Regions from separate parts of the Vibrio sp. JCM 18905 genome, predicted to be linked through region 2. Evidence: predicted binding sites of a transcription regulator. Region 2 holds the regulator's gene; the other holds the start of a gene.
The links. The regulator MetJ, encoded in region 2, represses methionine synthesis genes. The targets are predictions, from matches to a motif close to TTAGACNTNTANANGTCTAA.
Positions count from the first base shown of each region.

Region 1 (9,291 bases), on a different replicon from region 2:
ATCACGCGACTTCTGCGCCAAAATCGCCATCATCTCCTCGTGTGATACGCCATCACGGTTGACCATGATGTCGTACATGTTGGTGCTTTCTACGTCGCGGTACTGGCTGATATCAGTGTAACCTGGGTTGATCATACCAATCTCTTCACCTTGGTAAACATAAGGTGTGCCTTGCATCATGTGTACAGACGCCGCCAACATTTTGGCTGATTCGACGCGGTATTGTTTATCATCGCCTAAGCGGCTGACCACACGAGGTTGGTCGTGGTTACACCAGAACAGCGCCCCCCACCCTTTGCCATTTAAGCCCGTTTGCCAATGGTTGAAGATCTGCTTTAACTGAATGAAATCAAACGGCGCTTTGGTCCATTTTTCACCATTCGGATAATCCACTTTCAGGTGGTGGAAGTTGAACACCATGGATAGCTCTTTGCCGTCTAGCGAAGAGTATTGCTGGCAGTGCTCTAGCGTGGTGGAAGACATTTCACCCACCGTCACGCTGCCGTACTTTTGGAACACGGCTTCGCTGATTTCTTGCAGATATTCGTGCACGCGAGGACCATCAGTATAGAAACGACGGCCATCGCCAATATCATCGCTTGGGAAATCTTGTTGTTTAGAAATCAGGTTGATGACATCAAGACGGAAACCATCCACGCCTTTGTCTGCCCAGAAGCTGATGACTTCTTTCACTTCTTCACGCACCACTGGGTTTTCCCAGTTTAAGTCCGCCTGCTCTTTAGCAAAAAGGTGCAAGTAGTACTGCCCTGTCGCTTCATCCAATTTCCAAGCATTGCCTCCAAACTTCGATTGCCAGTTGTTGGGCTCTGCGCCATCAACCGGATCTTTCCAGATGTAGTAATCACGGTATGGGCTGTTTTTGTCCCCTAACGCGGATTGGAACCAATGATGCTCAGTCGAAGTATGGTTGACCACGATGTCCATGATGATTCGAATGCCCAACTGATGAGCCTCTGCCAACAGGGTATCGAAATCTTGCATCGTGCCGAACTCGGGGTTGACCGCGTAGTAATCGGAGATGTCATAACCGTTATCAACCATTGGAGACTGATACACTGGCGTCAGCCAAATCGCATCCACACCGAGGTGTTTTAGATAATCCAGTTTAGAAATGATCCCTTTAATGTCGCCCGTGCCTTTACTGCCGCTGTCACAAAAGCTTTTTGGGTAAATTTGATAGATGGTTGCGGTTTTCCACCAGCTCTCATCATGCTTGGTCATAGCCATTTCTAACACTCACTTACCAGTAATCGGAAACTTAAAATTTGAAAAGAAAAATAGGAGGAGGCAGCCAAGTCACTGCCTCAAATTGAATTACGCGTTTGCCGCTTCAAGCTCACCTTTCGCTTGTGCACGCTTATAAAGAATTAATGTTAATGCGGCAGGTACCACCATCGCGACTAGCATCGCCAGAGCAAAGATGCCCCAGAACTGCGGCTGGATAGATAAGATACCCGGCAAGCCGCCTACGCCGATACCATTCGCCATTACGCCCGCACTACCACAGATAGCAGCAGCGCATGCACTACCGATCATCGCGCTCAACATTGGGAACTTGTATTTCAAGTTGATGCCGTACATCGCCGGCTCTGTTACGCCAAGGTAGGCAGAAATCGCTGCTGGCACTGAGATTTCACGCTCATCCTGCTTTTTACTGATGATAATGATGCCAACCACTGCCGATGCTTGAGCAATGTTCGATAGTGCAATCAAAGGCCAAATCGGCGTGCCACCCAATTCTTGCATCAACTGCAAGTCAACGGCGTTGGTTGTGTGGTGGATACCTGTGATCACAAGTGGCGCGTATAAGAAGCCGAAGATGGTTGAACCAATCATCGCAAAGTCACCCGTCATGGCTGCTTTTGCTGCGAATGCTACGCCGTCACCCAACATACGACCGAATGGGCCAATGATAGAGTGCGCAAGAATCACAGACACAATGATAGAAACAAACGGTACTACTACTAGGTAAAGGTAAGACGGAATGATGCGTTTTAAGCGTGTTTCGATAAACGCTAATGCGATACCTGCTAACATCGCGGGAATCACCTGCGCTTGGTAACCGACTTTCTCAATCGCAAACAACCCAAAGTCCCACACTTCAGGTACTTGCTTACCAATCAAGTACGCGTTCATTAACTGCGGCGAAACCAGTGTCACACCAAGCGTGATACCCAGAATCGGTGTACCGCCGAGCTTTTTCACGGTCGACCAACACACACCAACGGGTAGGAAGAAGAAAATTGCTTCACCAATTAACCATAGGAATGAATGAACAGTCGCCCAAAACTGACTGATTTCCGTTAGGGTTTGACCATCAAACATTTTGATGTCGCCAATCACATTACGGAAACCAAGAATCAAACCACCAGTAATGATCGCAGGCAACAGTGGTACAAAGATTTCTGCAAGGTGGGAAATACCACGCTCAACGATATTCATATTTTGACGAGCAGCATTCTTGGATTCGTCTTTGCTCGCTTCACTTTTACCGCTTAGCTCGATCAGTACTTTGTAAACCTCATCAACTTCAGTGCCGATGACGACTTGGAATTGACCTGCGTTGGTAAAGCAGCCCTTCACCATCGGTAATGCTTCTAACTGTTTTGTGTCTGCTTTGTCCGTATCGTTTAGAACAAAACGCAAGCGAGTTAAACAGTGGCTTACACTGGCAATATTGTCCGGCCCCCCGACCAGCTCAATAAGACGCTCCACGTCTTTACGCGCAATCTTACTCATAACTTTGTCCACCCTGTATTGGATACATTCAATTCATCATTTTATTTTTTTATAAATGGGAACATTCCCATTTCTTAATTTTAATATTGCCACTCAAAGACAAAAAACAAAATGGGAACAGTCCCATTAATTGAGAATGATCACAGTATAATTTTAGAGCAAATCGTTGTAGTGTGGATTAGCGGCAAATAGGTTGTTGAGTGAAGTGAACGACTTCTTCATCGCCATTTAATTGATTAATCAGCATTTTAGCGGACTTTTCACCCGCAAGGGTATAACCAGGATCGACACTAAATACTTTAGGGAAAAGGAAAGAAAGCAACTCGTTACCACCCACGCCTGTCACGACCACGTCTTCACGACCTAACTCTTGAAGACGCTTGATTACGCCCAATGCAATGGTATCGCTGGCACACACAATGGCTTGCGTGTCTGCTTTCAGAACGTGGTCCACCAACTGATAAGCACTTTCATGGCTAAGCTTACCGGTTTGGAAACAAGGTGTAATTTGCTTGCGTTTACACCACGATTTATAAGCATTTAGACGAGCTAAGCCAGTGGTTTTGTCTTCAGGATCAACACCAATATAAGCAATGCGAGATAAAAATTGCTGCTCAAGGTGAGACAAAGCCATGTCTATCACGCCTTGGTTATCATAATTGATGGAAGAGACGTTATCGGTATCCATCGCAATCACCACAATGCGATTGCCCCACTCGGCTAAGGCTTGCTCATCGCATCCTGTAAAGCCAAATACAATCACGCCATCCACATTGCGACGCTTAAGCACACTCAAGTGCTCATTGGTTTTGTCTCGGTCAAACTGACTCTCCATGATCACCGCATCATAACCAGCGGAATACAATGCATTGAGCATTGTACCAACAGCACGATTTTCGGATGGTGAGTCCAGACGGGAGATGATAACACCAATGACTTTTTGGCTACCGCCACGCATTGATTGCGCAGATTTGGACGGTACATAACCAGATTCACGAATGATTTGCTCTACTTTCTCTCGCGTTTGAGGTTTCACTTTTGGATCGTTGGTAAGCACACGGCTTACTGTTGATTTGCCAACGCCTGCCAATTTCGCGATATCAAGAATAGTGAGTTTTTTGCTCATAAGTGATCAAACTAGAGTGGATGAATGCTTAGGTGACTGAACTTTAACAGTAATAAGAGAAAAGGGAAGCAAACGCTTCCCTTAAATATGCGAATTGTGCAGATTATTTCTTTAGATATGCAGGCACGTCAGCAACACTATCAAGCACAACCGTTGCCAATACTTCACCTTGCTCGGTGATTGGCTTACCTGTGCGAACCAGAATCTTAGTGCCAACACCTGCGGCTTCTGCTGCCATCATGTCTTCGGCTTTATCACCAATCATCACAGATTTTTCCATGTCGATTTTCAAGAAGTCGCGAGCAGAGATAAACATACCAGGTTTAGGCTTGCGGCAATCACAATCTTGCTTGTAATCCCCAATGCCATGTTCAGGGTGATGTGGACAGTAGTAGATACCATCAAACTCAACACCATGATCAACAAAGTTCCAGTCCATCCATTGAGTCAGAGACAAGAAACGGTCTTCACTGAATTTACCACGTGCGATGCCCGATTGATTCGTCACTAGCACTAAGAGGTAACCTTGATCTTTCAGCGCTTTCGTCGCTTCAAACACACCATCAATGTACTCAAAATCATGTTCGTCATGAACGTAGCCGTGGTCAACGTTTATCACGCCATCACGATCGATAAAAACAGCAGGTTTTGCCAAAACGTATTTCTCTATTAACTCGGTTTAATCAGATTATTACATACCTTATAAACTTCAACACTATCTAATTCATTCTAGGCCTCGACAAAACAGTTGATTTGTTGGGCAAGAATCGGTAATTCTGAGTGGGCTCTCCACTTATCTTCTCCTCGTAACTTACTCCTCATTCTCTTCAAAACAGAACATCTATACATTTAGACGTCTAGACGTAAAAATATCTATTGACTTCATTCTGGTTAACCCATAGCATCAACTGAGAAGTGAGATAAAGCTCAACATTAAGTTCTGTCAAATGCCGTTTTTGACAGCGAAGTTCCCCGTATCTTTGGGCAGGTTGAAACATGATAGAAATAAAAAACGTTAATAAAGTGTTCTACCAAGGCAGTAAGGAAATCCTTGCCCTGAAAGACATTAACCTACACATCGCCAAGGGCACCATCTTCGGTGTTATCGGTTCATCTGGTGCTGGTAAAAGTACGCTGATCCGCTGCGTAAACATGTTAGAAGCACCAACATCTGGCTCCATCATCGTTGATGGCATTGATTTAACAAAACTCAGCAAAAAGCAGTTGGTCGAAACGCGCCGTAACATCGGCATGATCTTCCAGCATTTTAATCTGCTTTCGTCTCGTACTGTGTTTGATAACGTGGCGCTACCACTGGAACTGGCAGGCAAAGACAAATCGCAAATCACAACAAAAGTCACTGAGTTACTAAAACTTGTTGGCTTAGCCGACAAACACGAAAGCTATCCGTCCAACCTAAGTGGCGGTCAAAAACAACGTGTGGCGATTGCTCGCGCATTGGCATCCGACCCAAGCGTACTGCTGTGTGACGAAGCCACTAGCGCACTGGATCCTGCAACAACTCAATCTATCCTTGAGCTATTGAAAGAGATCAACCGCAAACTCAACATCACGATTCTACTGATCACCCACGAAATGGAAGTGGTAAAAAGCATCTGTCACGAAGTGGCGATCATCGGTGGTGGTGAATTGGTGGAGAAAGGCACCGTTGGCGATATTTTCGCGCACCCTAAAACGGAGCTGGCGCACCAATTCATTCGCTCAACGCTGGATCTATCCATTCCTGAAGATTACCAAGCACGTCTGCAAGCAGAGCGTGTTGATGGCAGCTACCCATTAGTTCGCTTAGAGTTTACCGGCGCAACCGTCGATGCACCGCTAATGTCGCAAATTTCTCGTAAATACAATATTGATGTGAGTATTTTGAGCTCCGATCTTGATTACGCTGGCGGAGTGAAATTCGGCATGATGGTCGCAGAGCTATTTGGTAACGAAGAAGATGACAACGCAGCATTGGAATACCTGCGTAAGCACAACGTAAAAGTAGAGGTACTTGGTTATGTCCTTTAATACAATTTCTGAATGGCTGAGTTTAAACAGCAAACTACTTTTAGGTGCAACGTGGGAAACGCTTTACATGGTTGCGGTTGCCGGATTAGTCGGCTTTGCCGTGGGTATTCCATTAGGCGTAATCCTCCATATTACTAAGAAAGGCGGCCTACTTGAAAACACCAAACTAAATAGCAGCTTAGGCGCTGTCGTTAACATTGGTCGTTCTGTGCCATTCCTCGTCCTGATGGTTGCGATTATTCCAGTGACAAAAATGCTAGTTGGAACCTTTATCGGTACAACCGCAGCAATCGTCCCACTGACTATTGGTGCCATTCCGTTTGTTGCACGTCTTATTGAAGGTGCTTTGTTAGAGGTACCAACAGGCTTGGTGGAAGCGGCGCAGTCAATGGGGGCGACACCAACACAGATCATCACAAAAGTTCTACTACCTGAAGCAATGCCGACTATTGTTAACTCAGTAACGATCACCTTAGTCACTCTCGTTAGCTACTCGGCCATGGCGGGAACGGTAGGCGGCGGCGGCCTCGGCGACGTAGCCATCCGTTACGGTTTCCACCGCTATGATGTAACTATCATGGCCGTGACTGTCGTGATGTTGATTGTTCTAGTACAGATTATTCAGTCTATCGGTGACGCAGTGGTGCGCCGTGTAGACCACAGATAAGCATTGAAAATACAAATTATAAGGAGATAAAGATGAAATTTAGCCTTAAAGGTCTTTTGACTGTAGCAACAGCCGCTTCTGCTCTTGTTCTAGCGGGTTGTGGCGACAAAGAAGTAGACGTAAATAAAGTAAAAGTTGGCGTTATTGCTGGTGCTGAAGCACAAGTTGCCGAAGTGGCAGCTAAAGTAGCAAAAGAAAAGTACAACCTAGACGTTGAATTAGTAACATTTACCGATTACGTAACCCCAAACGCAGCTCTGGATGATGGTTCAGTAGACGCGAATGCGTTCCAACATAAACCATACCTAGACCAACAAGTGAAAGACCGCGGCTACAAACTGGCTATCGCGGGTAACTCATTCGTTTATCCGATTGCTGGCTACTCTAAGCAAGTGAAGTCAATCGATGAAATCCAAGATGGCGTACGCATCGCAGTTCCAAACGATCCAACGAACCTAGGTCGCTCACTACTACTTCTTGAGCAACAAGGTTTGATTACGCTACGTGATGGCGTTGGTCTACTCGCTACAGTACGTGACATCGTAGGCAACCCTAAAAATATCGAAATCATTGAGTTAGAAGCGCCACAACTTCCACGTTCACTGGATGACGTAACGCTATCTATCATCAACACCACTTACGCAAGTTCTATCGACCTATCGCCAGAGCGTGACGGTGTGTTTGTTGAAGATAAAGACTCACCATACGTAAACCTAATCGTCGCTCGCGAAGAAAATGTTAATGCGCAAAACGTACAAAACTTCGTAAAAGCTTACCAAACGGAAGAAGTTTACGAAGCGGCAAAAGAGCTGTTCAAAGGCGGTGTTGTGAAAGGTTGGTAATCCCACTTTTCAAAACATGACCGAAAACAACGTTCTAAACATAAAAGGGCTGATGTGAAAACATCAGCCCTTTCTATTTGTCTATCTACCCATTTAAGTAGCTTCAATTCGCTACTTAAGGTGGTCCCAAGAGATGTTCGACACGATTCGGCAGTCATCACACTTAAAATGAAATATGTCATGTAGTGGCTCATCGAGTAGCCACTCTCCACCGCATTTTGGGCACTTGCGCGCTTTCTCGCTCTCCAGCGACTGACCACCGACACGATACTGGTAATAGTACGTAGGAATCTTCGTGATGTATTCGATACGACCTCGCAAATCCCAACCGCGGCGGAACAACACGCTGTCTACATCGCAAATCTCGTGCAGCGCCGCATGCTCTGCACGGCACCCGCCAGCCATTTGGATTTCATCGCACGCTTGCCATTCTGTCTGCCATTTGATGACGGCTTTATGGTCACCATTTAGCGTCGGCTCATTGCGATACAAAGGAATCGGCAACAACGTTTCCCCACTGCGCAATGGCGAACACGTATGAACATAAGTCGTGTACAACACTTGCCAGCTAGGTGTCTCTTCTTCGGCCGCTTGTTCTGAATTTAAATCACGGCCAAGCATACGCATTTTCGGTGCAAGCAAAGACGCGTCTGACAAACGGTTCATGCACACTTTGACAAAATCTGAGTGATAACGTGGATGCAAACTGTCTTGCTCTGGGCAAACGACACGAACATAAAACTCGCCATCTCCCATCACTATCGGGAATTCACGGCCTAGTACTTGGCCGTTGTAACGCAACGCATCCATCAAGCCATTAATGGCTTTGTCTACCGCGCTGACGGTGGTGTTATCAAAACACTCAAACTGCAACTCAACAACGTACATATTTAGACAGCGGCCTCTAACTTGCTCAAGAACTCAGCCAATGAATCCGCCAGCACATCGCGTTTAGACGTACCTAAACGCTCTAAAATCACATTACCAGTGAGGTTACAAATAGAGATTACATCCATTTCCTCATCTGTCGCCGCGATAAATACCGTTGGTTTAAGTTTCAGGCGACGTTGCGTCACCAAATGACCAAGAAGATTTTCTTGTAGGCGCACAAAATCATCATCGCTCCACACTTGCAGCAGCGTCAACGAATTACCTTGCCAAGTTGCCTCCATATCAGCGCTGTATTGAGAACCATAAAAGGCTTTTACATCATCTTGCAGTGACAACTCAATCGCATTTTCCACATTAGTGAAATCGGCCATTTCATCACGTGCGACCGCTTTCCAAAGCACCTTTCCATCACGCTTCTCTTCGACACAAGGAGAAACAAGATCTGCAAGCTCTTCACTGCTTGGCAACTCATTATATTTAGCTTGCCAAGCTTGTTGGTAGCGCAGGCTGAACTCTTGTAGCGCCTGAGTAACGTTTTGGGTCATGAAGGTCTCCTCATTCCTTATTTATCAGATAGCCGTGTTTGCCGGATGGCAATTGACCAGCGGATTCAGTAAAATTCTCGCCATTCTAATCGAAAACGACCACAAAGTATGAGCAAATATTCTGACGCTAAAGAGCTTGCTGGCCTAACACTAGGTAAAAAGACCGAGTATGCGAACCAATACGACCCAAGCTTGCTGCAACCAGTTCCTCGTAGCCTAAACCGAGATGACCTTCAGTTAGGCGACAGCCTTCCTTTTATGGGCCACGACATTTGGACGCTGTACGAGCTATCTTGGTTAAATAGTAAAGGCTTACCACAAGTGGCCGTTGGCGAAGTATACATTCCAGCCACCAGTGCAAACTTGATTGAGTCGAAGTCTTTCAAACTGTACTTAAACAGCTACAACCAAACCCGTTTTTCAAGCTGG
Region 1 is NZ_AP043879.1:688,704-697,994, reverse strand. Features, by position in the region: gene treC (alpha,alpha-phosphotrehalase) at 1-1,248, opposite strand, end outside; gene treB (PTS trehalose transporter subunit IIBC) at 1,336-2,760, opposite strand; gene treR (trehalose operon repressor TreR) at 2,939-3,886, opposite strand; gene gmhB (D-glycero-beta-D-manno-heptose 1,7-bisphosphate 7-phosphatase) at 3,990-4,541, opposite strand; gene metN (methionine ABC transporter ATP-binding protein MetN) at 4,883-5,917, shown strand; gene ACZ5ZC_RS11365 (methionine ABC transporter permease) at 5,907-6,584, shown strand; gene ACZ5ZC_RS11360 (MetQ/NlpA family lipoprotein) at 6,617-7,426, shown strand; gene ACZ5ZC_RS11355 (Zn-ribbon-containing protein) at 7,538-8,314, opposite strand; gene syd (SecY-interacting protein) at 8,317-8,862, opposite strand; gene queF (NADPH-dependent 7-cyano-7-deazaguanine reductase QueF) at 8,971-9,291, shown strand, end outside.
Region 1: the regulator MetJ is predicted to act here: its motif matches at 4,736-4,755, upstream of metN (methionine ABC transporter ATP-binding protein MetN).

Region 2 (9,291 bases):
TCGATGCTAAGTTCTGTTAATTCTTCTGGTACCAGAGATTCAACCTTAACGCTGCCCGGCTCAATATCGAGACCAGACTCTCGAGCTAAGATAACCAGCTTACGCATCACATCTGAACCATCTAAATCAGAACGAGGATCAGGCTCTGTTAAACCTTGCTGCCAAGCGAGGTCGACTAAATCATTAAATGGTACTGAGCCGTCAAATTGTTGGAATAACCATGATAACGTCCCTGAGAAAATACCCGATAGAGCAACGATCTCATCCCCACTTTCACGTAGATCTCGCACGGTATGGTTTATTGGTAACCCTGCACCAACCGTCGCATTGTACAGCCAATAACGACCAATTTTAGCGAATGCATCTTGAACCTGATGGTAATATTGGCTATCTGCCGAACCTGCCACTTTGTTAGCGGAAATCAAATGAATGCCCTGCTGCGCAATTTCTACATAGCGCTGAGCTAAGTCTTTGCTCGCTGTCACATCAAACACTACGGCTTCATCGTAATTTTTTAGCGCTCCTAAGTGAGTCAACCAAGACCCATCGTTTGCTAGGCTTTCATCATCAAATCGTTCAGCAACACTTGCTGCATCAATACCTTGCTCATCGAACCAGTAGGTTTGACTATCCACGACCGCTACAAGGTCAAAGCTCATTCCATGACGTTTTTCGAGTTCACCTTTTTGAGTTGCAAATAAATTTAACCAGCTAGAACCAATGTTGCCCTTGCCACATAAAGCCACCGCCACGCGCTTTTGCGCTTGGAACAACTGGCTATGAATCGTTTGAACCAACACTTCGGTATCAGTACGACGCAAAACGGCGACTAAACTCAGCCCCGACTCAGTTTCAGAAATAAATTCAACCGGAGAGTGTTTTAACTTCTGATAAAAACCAAAACAATGGTTGGCGTTTTTCGTAACGCCAGCGCCTACCGCCGCCAAGAGAGAGTAGCCTTCTTTGAGCTTAATCTCCGCTTCAACCGCAAGCTCTTGTAAGTGTTTCAGTGCGCCACCGGCAATTTCTGCGGTATACGCCAAGCGCAACGTGTGTTGATCGGGCTGTGCCTCAAATGCCAATGGCTCCAATTGCGCTCGCTGCAACGCTTGTAATACATCATTCTGTGTTTTTTCGAAGTCGTGCCCATGCATGAAAGACATCTGCACCAATAAAACATCATCCAGCGAGGTAATAATTTTAGCGCCACGGCCAGACGCTAAGACACGCTCAATACGAGTAGAGCCCGATTCCGGCAGATAGCTACACTTGAGGTTGAGATCCATAGTACTTTGCGCCACAGGCTGAAGTGTACGACTGTGTAGGACTGGGGCGGCTAAACGGGCGAGTTCGCTGGCTTCATCCAATCGAAGTAACGGTAACAGACATGCGTCTGCCACCAAACGCGGATCGGCACTATAGACACCGGCAACGTCACTCCAAATGGTGACCGTGCTCACTTCAGCCAGAGCACCAATGACAGTTGCAGAATAGTCAGAGCCATTACGACCAAGTAAAATGGTTTCGCCCGTCTCGTTCTGAGCCATAAAGCCAGTAATTACCACACGTTTATGATTGTGTTGCGCGAGAACTTCTTTTATCAAAGGATATGAACGAGCGCGATCAACTTCAGGTTGAGTCCCGGCTTCCGCACGTAAAAACGCTCGTGCATCTTGTGCAACAGCGGGGATAGAACGTTGAGATAATAACGCGGCCAATAGGCGAGCAGACCAAACTTCTCCATGTCCTAGTACCGCGGCTTTTTGCGCGCCAGTGAGTGGTGCTGTCAGCTCAGATAAGGTACTGAACTCATCATGCAGTAACGCTAATAGCTCTTCTTGTACTTCATTTTCCAACAAATTTTCTATTAGCTCCGTTTGGAACTGCCTTAGGCTTTGAAGTGCTTCATGTGCGATTCGGCCATCTTTCTCTAACCCTTCCAGGAACTCAATCAAGCGGTTAGTAGTTTTTCCTGCCGCCGAAACGACCACGAGATCATTTTCCGTCGAATACTCCTTAAGAATATCCACAACGCGTAAATAGCATTCTGGGTTTGCTAAGCTACTGCCACCAAACTTATGCAGCTGACGTTGTACAGTCATTATTCTCGTCTCCTATTGTTGGGCAGCTTTAGCGAATGCTTGCTCTAAATCCGTGATGAGATCTTGTGCATCTTCCAAGCCGACAGACAAACGCAATAGTTGATGTGACACCCCCGCTTCTGCCAGTGCTTCCTCTCCCATAGCGCGATGCGTCATGGATGCCGGATGACAAATCAAGCTTTCTACTCCACCTAATGACTCAGCCAATGAAAACAGTTGGAGCTCTTTAACGAACACTTTTAACTGCTCAAACGAACCGGCAAACTCAAAGCTCAGCATAGAGCCAAAACCAGTTTGCTGCTTTTTAGCGATGTCATGACCTGGGTGCTCCGGCAGGCTTGGATGATAAATGGTTTTAACTAACGCTTGCTTCTGGAGATAAGCCAGTACCTGCTGTGAACTCTCTTCATGCACTCGCATGCGAGCACCAAGTGTACGAATGCCTCGCAACGTCATATAACTATCGAAAGGTGTGCCAGTCGCACCAATGCAATTGCCCCACCATGCAAGCTCTTCTGCATGCGCTTCTGTTTTGGTGATGATCACGCCACCAATCACGTCTGAATGACCGTTGATATACTTCGTTGTGGAGTGAATGACGAAATCTGCGCCCAAGTCCAAGGGCTTTTGGTACACGGGTGTCAAAAAGGTATTGTCCACCGCAACTAACGCGCCGACTTGTTTCGCTTTTTCACAGGTAGCTGCAATATCCACTACGCGAACCAGAGGGTTTGACGGAGTTTCTAGCAAAATGAGTTTTGGTTTTTGTGCTAATGCTGCATCCAAAGCTTGCTCGTCTGATTGATCGACAAACTGAACCTTAAAATCGCCTTTGTTGGCTCGGGTATTAAAAAGACGATAGGTGCCGCCATAACAATCGTGAGGAGCAATAATGAGATCATCAGGGCCAAGAAAAGCGGACACCCATAAATTTAATGCAGACGTACCGCAGTTCGTGACAACCGCTCCTTTTCCAGACTCGAGTTCAGATAACGCACTTTCCAACAGTCCGCGGTTTGGATTTCCAGATCGCGTGTAATCATACTTAGGTACTTCACCAAAAGCAGGAAAACCATAGTTAGTGGAAAGATAAATAGGTGGAACGACAGCGTGATATTGGCTGTCTGATTCAATACCAGTGCGTACTGCAATGGTCGCAGGTTTGCGAGAGCTCATGGGTGTATCCTTTCACGGGTAATGACTTCTAAATAGGAATGCGCTATATCTAATGAGTAAAATAAAGTGATCAACACGCTTCCTTTGCTGTTCTGTTCACTTTACTCGTCAAAAAATGAGACGTCAACACTTCTAGACGTCTATATGTCTTTGCTTATGGCGGTAAATGCAGCTAAAATCAGCACCTAAATTATTTTTAACCGATTACATAAATGAAGGTGTGCAATGGCTGACTGGAATGGCGAATACATTAGCCCATATGCAGAGCACGGCAAAAAAAGCGAACAAGTAAAAAAAATTACCGTCTCTATCCCGCTAAAAGTTTTAAAAGTGCTAACTGATGAGCGTACTCGCCGTCAGATCAATAACTTACGCCATGCAACCAATAGTGAATTACTATGCGAAGCATTTTTGCACGCGTACACAGGTCAGCCACTTCCAACAGATGAAGACCTTCGTAAAGACCGTCCAGATGATATTCCAACAGAAGTAAAAGCACTGATGACGGAAATGGGCATCGAATTTGAGTCGTTTGACGAAGAGTAAAAAAGCGAGGCTGGAGGCTTCAGATAGCAATTCTTATCTCAAGCCAACAGAATGACATAAAAAATGGGACGCGATTGCGTCCCATTTTTTGTACATCACATCTAATAGATATATTACTCTGCCATGTAGTTTTCAGGCATCTCGATACGAGCAACACCTGAATCAACCGCCGCCTGAGCCACTGCTTTTGCAACACGTGGTAGTAAACGTGAGTCCATTGGTTTTGGAATGATGTAGTCTGCACCAAACTCAAGCTTATCGACGCCTGCGGCCTTCAATACAGTTTCAGGTACAGGCTCTTTTGCTAGCTCACGAATCGCCTCAACGGCTGCAAGTTTCATTTCATCATTGATTTCACTTGCGCGCACATCAAGAGCACCACGGAAGATGAATGGGAAACACAATACGTTGTTTACTTGGTTCGGGTAATCACTACGGCCAGTCCCCATGATCAAATCATCACGAACAGCGTGGGCAAGTTCCGGCTTAATTTCAGGATCTGGATTCGAACATGCAAATACGATTGGCTTATCTGCCATCAGCTTCAACGCTTCCGCTGGCAATAGGTTTGGACCAGATACACCTAGGAACAGATCCGCGCCTTCAATCACATCTTCTAATGTGCGTTTGTCCGTGTTGTTTGCGAATAGCTGCTTGTATTCATTAAGATCATCACGACGAGTGTGGATCACACCTTTACGATCCAGCATGTAAATTTTTTCGCGCATTGCACCACATTTAATCAGCAGCTCCATACACGCAACAGCTGCAGCGCCAGCGCCAAGACAAACGATCGTTGAGTCTTCAAGCTTCTTACCTTGAAGTTCGATCGCGTTCAGCATGCCTGCCGCCGTTACAATCGCAGTACCGTGCTGATCATCGTGGAATACTGGTACATCACAACGCTCAATTAAACGCTTTTCAATCTCAAAGCAATCTGGTGCTTTAATATCTTCAAGGTTGATACCACCAAAGGTGTCTGCAATGCTTGCGACAGTATCAACAAATTCATCGATCGTGCGGTGCTTAACTTCAATATCAATCGAATCAAGACCTGCAAAACGCTTAAACAGTAACGCTTTACCTTCCATTACTGGCTTAGATGCAAGTGGACCTAGGTTACCTAGACCTAAAATAGCGGTACCGTTAGAAATAACAGCAACCATGTTGCCTTTCGCTGTGTACTTGTACACGTTATCAGGGTTTTGTGCGATCTCACGCACTGGTTCTGCAACACCAGGGCTGTAAGCAAGGGCAAGATCACCCGCCGTTTCCGCAGGCTTTGTCAACTCGACAGCAATCTTCCCTGGGGTTGGATAAGCATGGTAATCCAATGCTTTTTGGCGATGTTCTTCTTCTGGAGTGGCTGCTTGGCGATTGTCTTCAGACATGGACGTTTCTCTTTTTTATTTTTAGGTAAGGGGGGATAAATTCTATCGGATAGAAATCAAACTTCATAGGCAAGATTGCGAGCAATATCCTTAAAAAGCCGATAATAAAAGAGATTAGACCAGATAGCGGGGATAAGCACCTGATTTTCGAGTCAGGTGCTCTTTTCTTCTTACAATTGAAGTGCGCAAAATCCTGGACGTTATTACTCTTCGTCTACGTATTGCGCTTGGAGGTAGTTCTCAATGCCAGACATTTCAATCAAGCCAAGTTGCGTCTCTAGCCAATCAACATGCTCTTCTTCATCTTCAAGAATATCTTGAAATAGATCGCGAGACACATAGTCTCGAATGTCTTCAGCATAAGCAATCGCATCTTTTAAATCTGGAATGGCGGCCATTTCAAGCTTTAAGTCACACTCGAGCATTTCTTTAGTGTCTTCACCTATCATCAACTTGCCTAAATCTTGTAGATTCGGTAAGCCCTCAAGAAACAAAATACGCTCAATCAGATGATCGGCATGTTTCATCTCATCGATAGATTCGTGATATTCCTTATCTGCTAGGTGCTTTAACCCCCAGTCCTTATACATTCGAGCATGAAGAAAATACTGATTAATAGCGATGAGCTCATTTCCGAGCACTTTATTGAGATGTTGGATGATGATTGGATCGCCTTTCATGACAAAAACCTCCTCTTTAGCTTCATTTAAATGTAGAAGCAAATGAGAAGGTGTCAAAACGCTAGGCAAATAATTACTTAATTACCGCATGCTCACAGTAATTAGCTAGCTTGTTTGAATACCGTGTAACTGGTTTCCGCTAAAATATCCTTGGCCTGTCTGATGCACTTACCACATTGGCTACCCAATGCTGTGCATTTTTTGATTCCTTTAATATCCGTTACGCCTTCATCTATCGCCAACTTCCTAATTTTCTTGTCGGAGACCCCATGGCAAAGACAAACGTACATACTCAAAAACCTATTAAATTAACCTGTGGCAACCAATATAAACAAGAATAGTTCTTGTTACCAGTCGCATTGATGGGTCTGTTCAGAATATTTTGTTATATAGATTTGGTGACAGTAGGCCAAGATCAGAGAGTTAGGTGTTACGACCAAAGGTGTTGAAAAATAGAGCCGGTAATATTCTGTTTTTAAATTAAAAAATTAACGTATTTCCTACGAACACTTATAACCAAATATAATTTAGATATAAAAAAGGGAAGCCTAAGCTTCCCTTTCTCGATGCGCTTTCTTCATAAAGAAGAAGAGTGCAAGATTTCGTTTAATTCGTTATGAATTAGTCGAAGATCTTAGCAACAACACCAGCACCTACTGTACGGCCACCTTCACGGATCGCGAAACGTAGACCTTCGTCCATTGCGATTGGTGCGATTAGCTCAACAGTCATCTGTACGTTGTCACCTGGCATTACCATTTCTACGCCTTCTGGTAGCTGGATGTCACCAGTTACGTCAGTTGTACGGAAGTAGAACTGTGGACGGTAGCCTTTGAAGAATGGAGTGTGACGACCACCTTCATCTTTAGACAGTACGTATACTTCTGATTCGAACTTAGTGTGTGGAGTGATTGAACCAGGCTTCGCTAGTACTTGACCACGTTCAACTTCGTCACGCTTAGTACCACGTAGAAGTGCACCAACGTTCTCACCTGCACGGCCTTCGTCTAGAAGCTTACGGAACATCTCAACACCAGTACATGTAGTAGTAGTAGTGTCTTTGATACCTACGATAGCAACTTCGTCACCTACAGTTAGGATACCACGCTCGATACGGCCAGTTACTACTGTACCACGACCTTGGATTGAGAATACGTCTTCGATAGGCATTAGGAATGGCTGATCTACCGCACGCTCTGGCTCAGGGATGTAAGTATCTAGAGCTTCAGCTAGTTCAACGATTTTCGCTTCCCACTGCTCTTCGCCGTTTAGTGCGCCTAGTGCAGAACCTTGGATAACTGGTAGGTCATCACCTGGGAAATCATATTCAGATAGAAGTTCACGAACTTCCATTTCTACTAGTTCTAGTAGCTCTTCATCGTCAACCATGTCACATTTGTTCATGAATACGATGATGTATGGGATACCAACCTGACGGCCTAGTAGGATGTGCTCACGAGTTTGTGGCATTGGGCCATCTGTCGCAGCAACAACTAGGATACCACCGTCCATCTGTGCAGCACCAGTGATCATGTTTTTAACGTAGTCCGCGTGTCCTGGACAGTCAACGTGTGCGTAGTGACGAGTTGGAGTGTCGTACTCAACGTGAGAAGTTGCGATTGTGATACCGCGCTCACGCTCTTCTGGAGCGTTATCGATAGATGCGAAGTCTTTAGCTACACCGCCGTAAACTTTAGCAAGAGTAGTACAGATAGCTGCAGTTAGAGTTGTTTTACCGTGGTCAACGTGGCCGATAGTACCAACGTTAACGTGCGGTTTCGTACGTTCAAATTTTTCTTTAGACACGATCGTGTTCCTTCCTAGTTATGATTCGTCGTGATCATTATTGATCGACGACGCGCCAGAAATTGTTATTTTATGCGCCAACGCCCGTTAGCGCAATATTTGGACGCCCTGATCTCGCAAAAAGTCGTAAACTTTTTGTAGTTCAATCGTCAATTAGTAACCACGCTCTGCAATAATTTTATCTGCGAAGTTTTTCGGCACTTCAGCGTACTCGTGAAACTCCATAGAGTAAGACGCACGGCCTTGAGTTGCAGAACGTAGATCAGTTGCGTAACCGAACATTTCAGATAGTGGTACTTGAGCACGGATGATCTTAAGACCAGCCACACCTTCGTCCATGCCTTCAATGATACCGCGACGACGGTTTAGGTCACCAACAACGTCACCCATCCAGTCTTCCGGAGTGGTTACTTCGACATTCATCATTGGTTCTAGAATCACAGGTTGTGCTTCTAGTGCACCTTTCTTGAATGCCATCGAGCCAGCGATCTTAAACGCCATCTCGCTTGAGTCTACATCGTGGTAAGAACCATCAAATAGTGTAGCTTTAATATCTAGTACAGGGTAACCCGCTAGAACACCACTATTCATTTGTTCCTCGATACCTTTCGATACCGAACTGATGTATTCCTTAGGAATCACACCACCCACGATTTCGTCTACGAATACGAAACCTTCGCCAGGTTCAGAAGGCTCAAGTTTGACCCACACATGACCGTATTGACCACGACCACCTGATTGACGAACAAACTTACCTTCAACTTCCGCTTTACCACGAATGGTTTCACGGTAAGCAACCTGAGGTTTACCAACGTTACAATCAACGCTGAATTCACGCTTCATACGATCAACGATAATGTCTAGGTGAAGTTCACCCATACCTGAGATCAGAGTCTGACCTGATTCGTCGTCCGTTTCCACGCGGAATGATGGATCTTCCGCAGCCAGTTTACCTAGCGCGATAGCCATTTTCTCTTGGTCTGCCTTAGAACGAGGTTCTACAGCAATCTGAATAACTGGTTCAGGGAACTCCATGCGCTCTAGAATCACTTTGTGGTTCTGATCACACAATGTGTCACCTGTTGTTACGTCTTTCAGACCGATAGCAGCAGCGATATCACCAGCGCGAACTTCTTTCACTTCTTCACGCTTATTCGCATGCATCTGAACGATACGACCGAAACGCTCTTTCTTCTCTTTTACAGAGTTGTAAACAGCGTCGCCGGAGTTTACTACACCAGAGTAAACACGCATGAACGTTAGCGTACCCACGAATGGGTCAGTCGCGATCTTAAATGCTAGCGCAGAGAATGGTTCGTTGTCGTCAGCGTGACGCTCAACTTCATTTTCTCTTTCGTCAACACCTTTAATTGCAGGTACGTCAACTGGCGATGGCAAGAACTCGATCACAGCATCTAGTACCGCTTGAACACCTTTGTTCTTAAACGCACTACCACAAGTGGCCAGTACGATTTCGTTGTTTAGTGTACGAGTACGTAGAGCTTGTTTGAGCTCAGCTTCAGTCAATTCACCTTCTTCAAGGTACTTGTCCATCAGCTCTTCGCTAGCTTCAGCAGCGGATTCAACCAT
Region 2 is NZ_AP043880.1:446,635-455,925, reverse strand. Features, by position in the region: gene ACZ5ZC_RS18790 (bifunctional aspartate kinase/homoserine dehydrogenase II) at 1-2,102, opposite strand, end outside; gene ACZ5ZC_RS18785 (O-succinylhomoserine (thiol)-lyase) at 2,115-3,278, opposite strand; gene metJ (met regulon transcriptional regulator MetJ) at 3,504-3,824, shown strand; gene ACZ5ZC_RS18775 (malic enzyme-like NAD(P)-binding protein) at 3,938-5,215, opposite strand; gene bfr (bacterioferritin) at 5,419-5,895, opposite strand; gene ACZ5ZC_RS18765 ((2Fe-2S)-binding protein) at 5,997-6,185, opposite strand; gene tuf (elongation factor Tu) at 6,517-7,701, opposite strand; gene fusA (elongation factor G) at 7,855-9,291, opposite strand, start outside.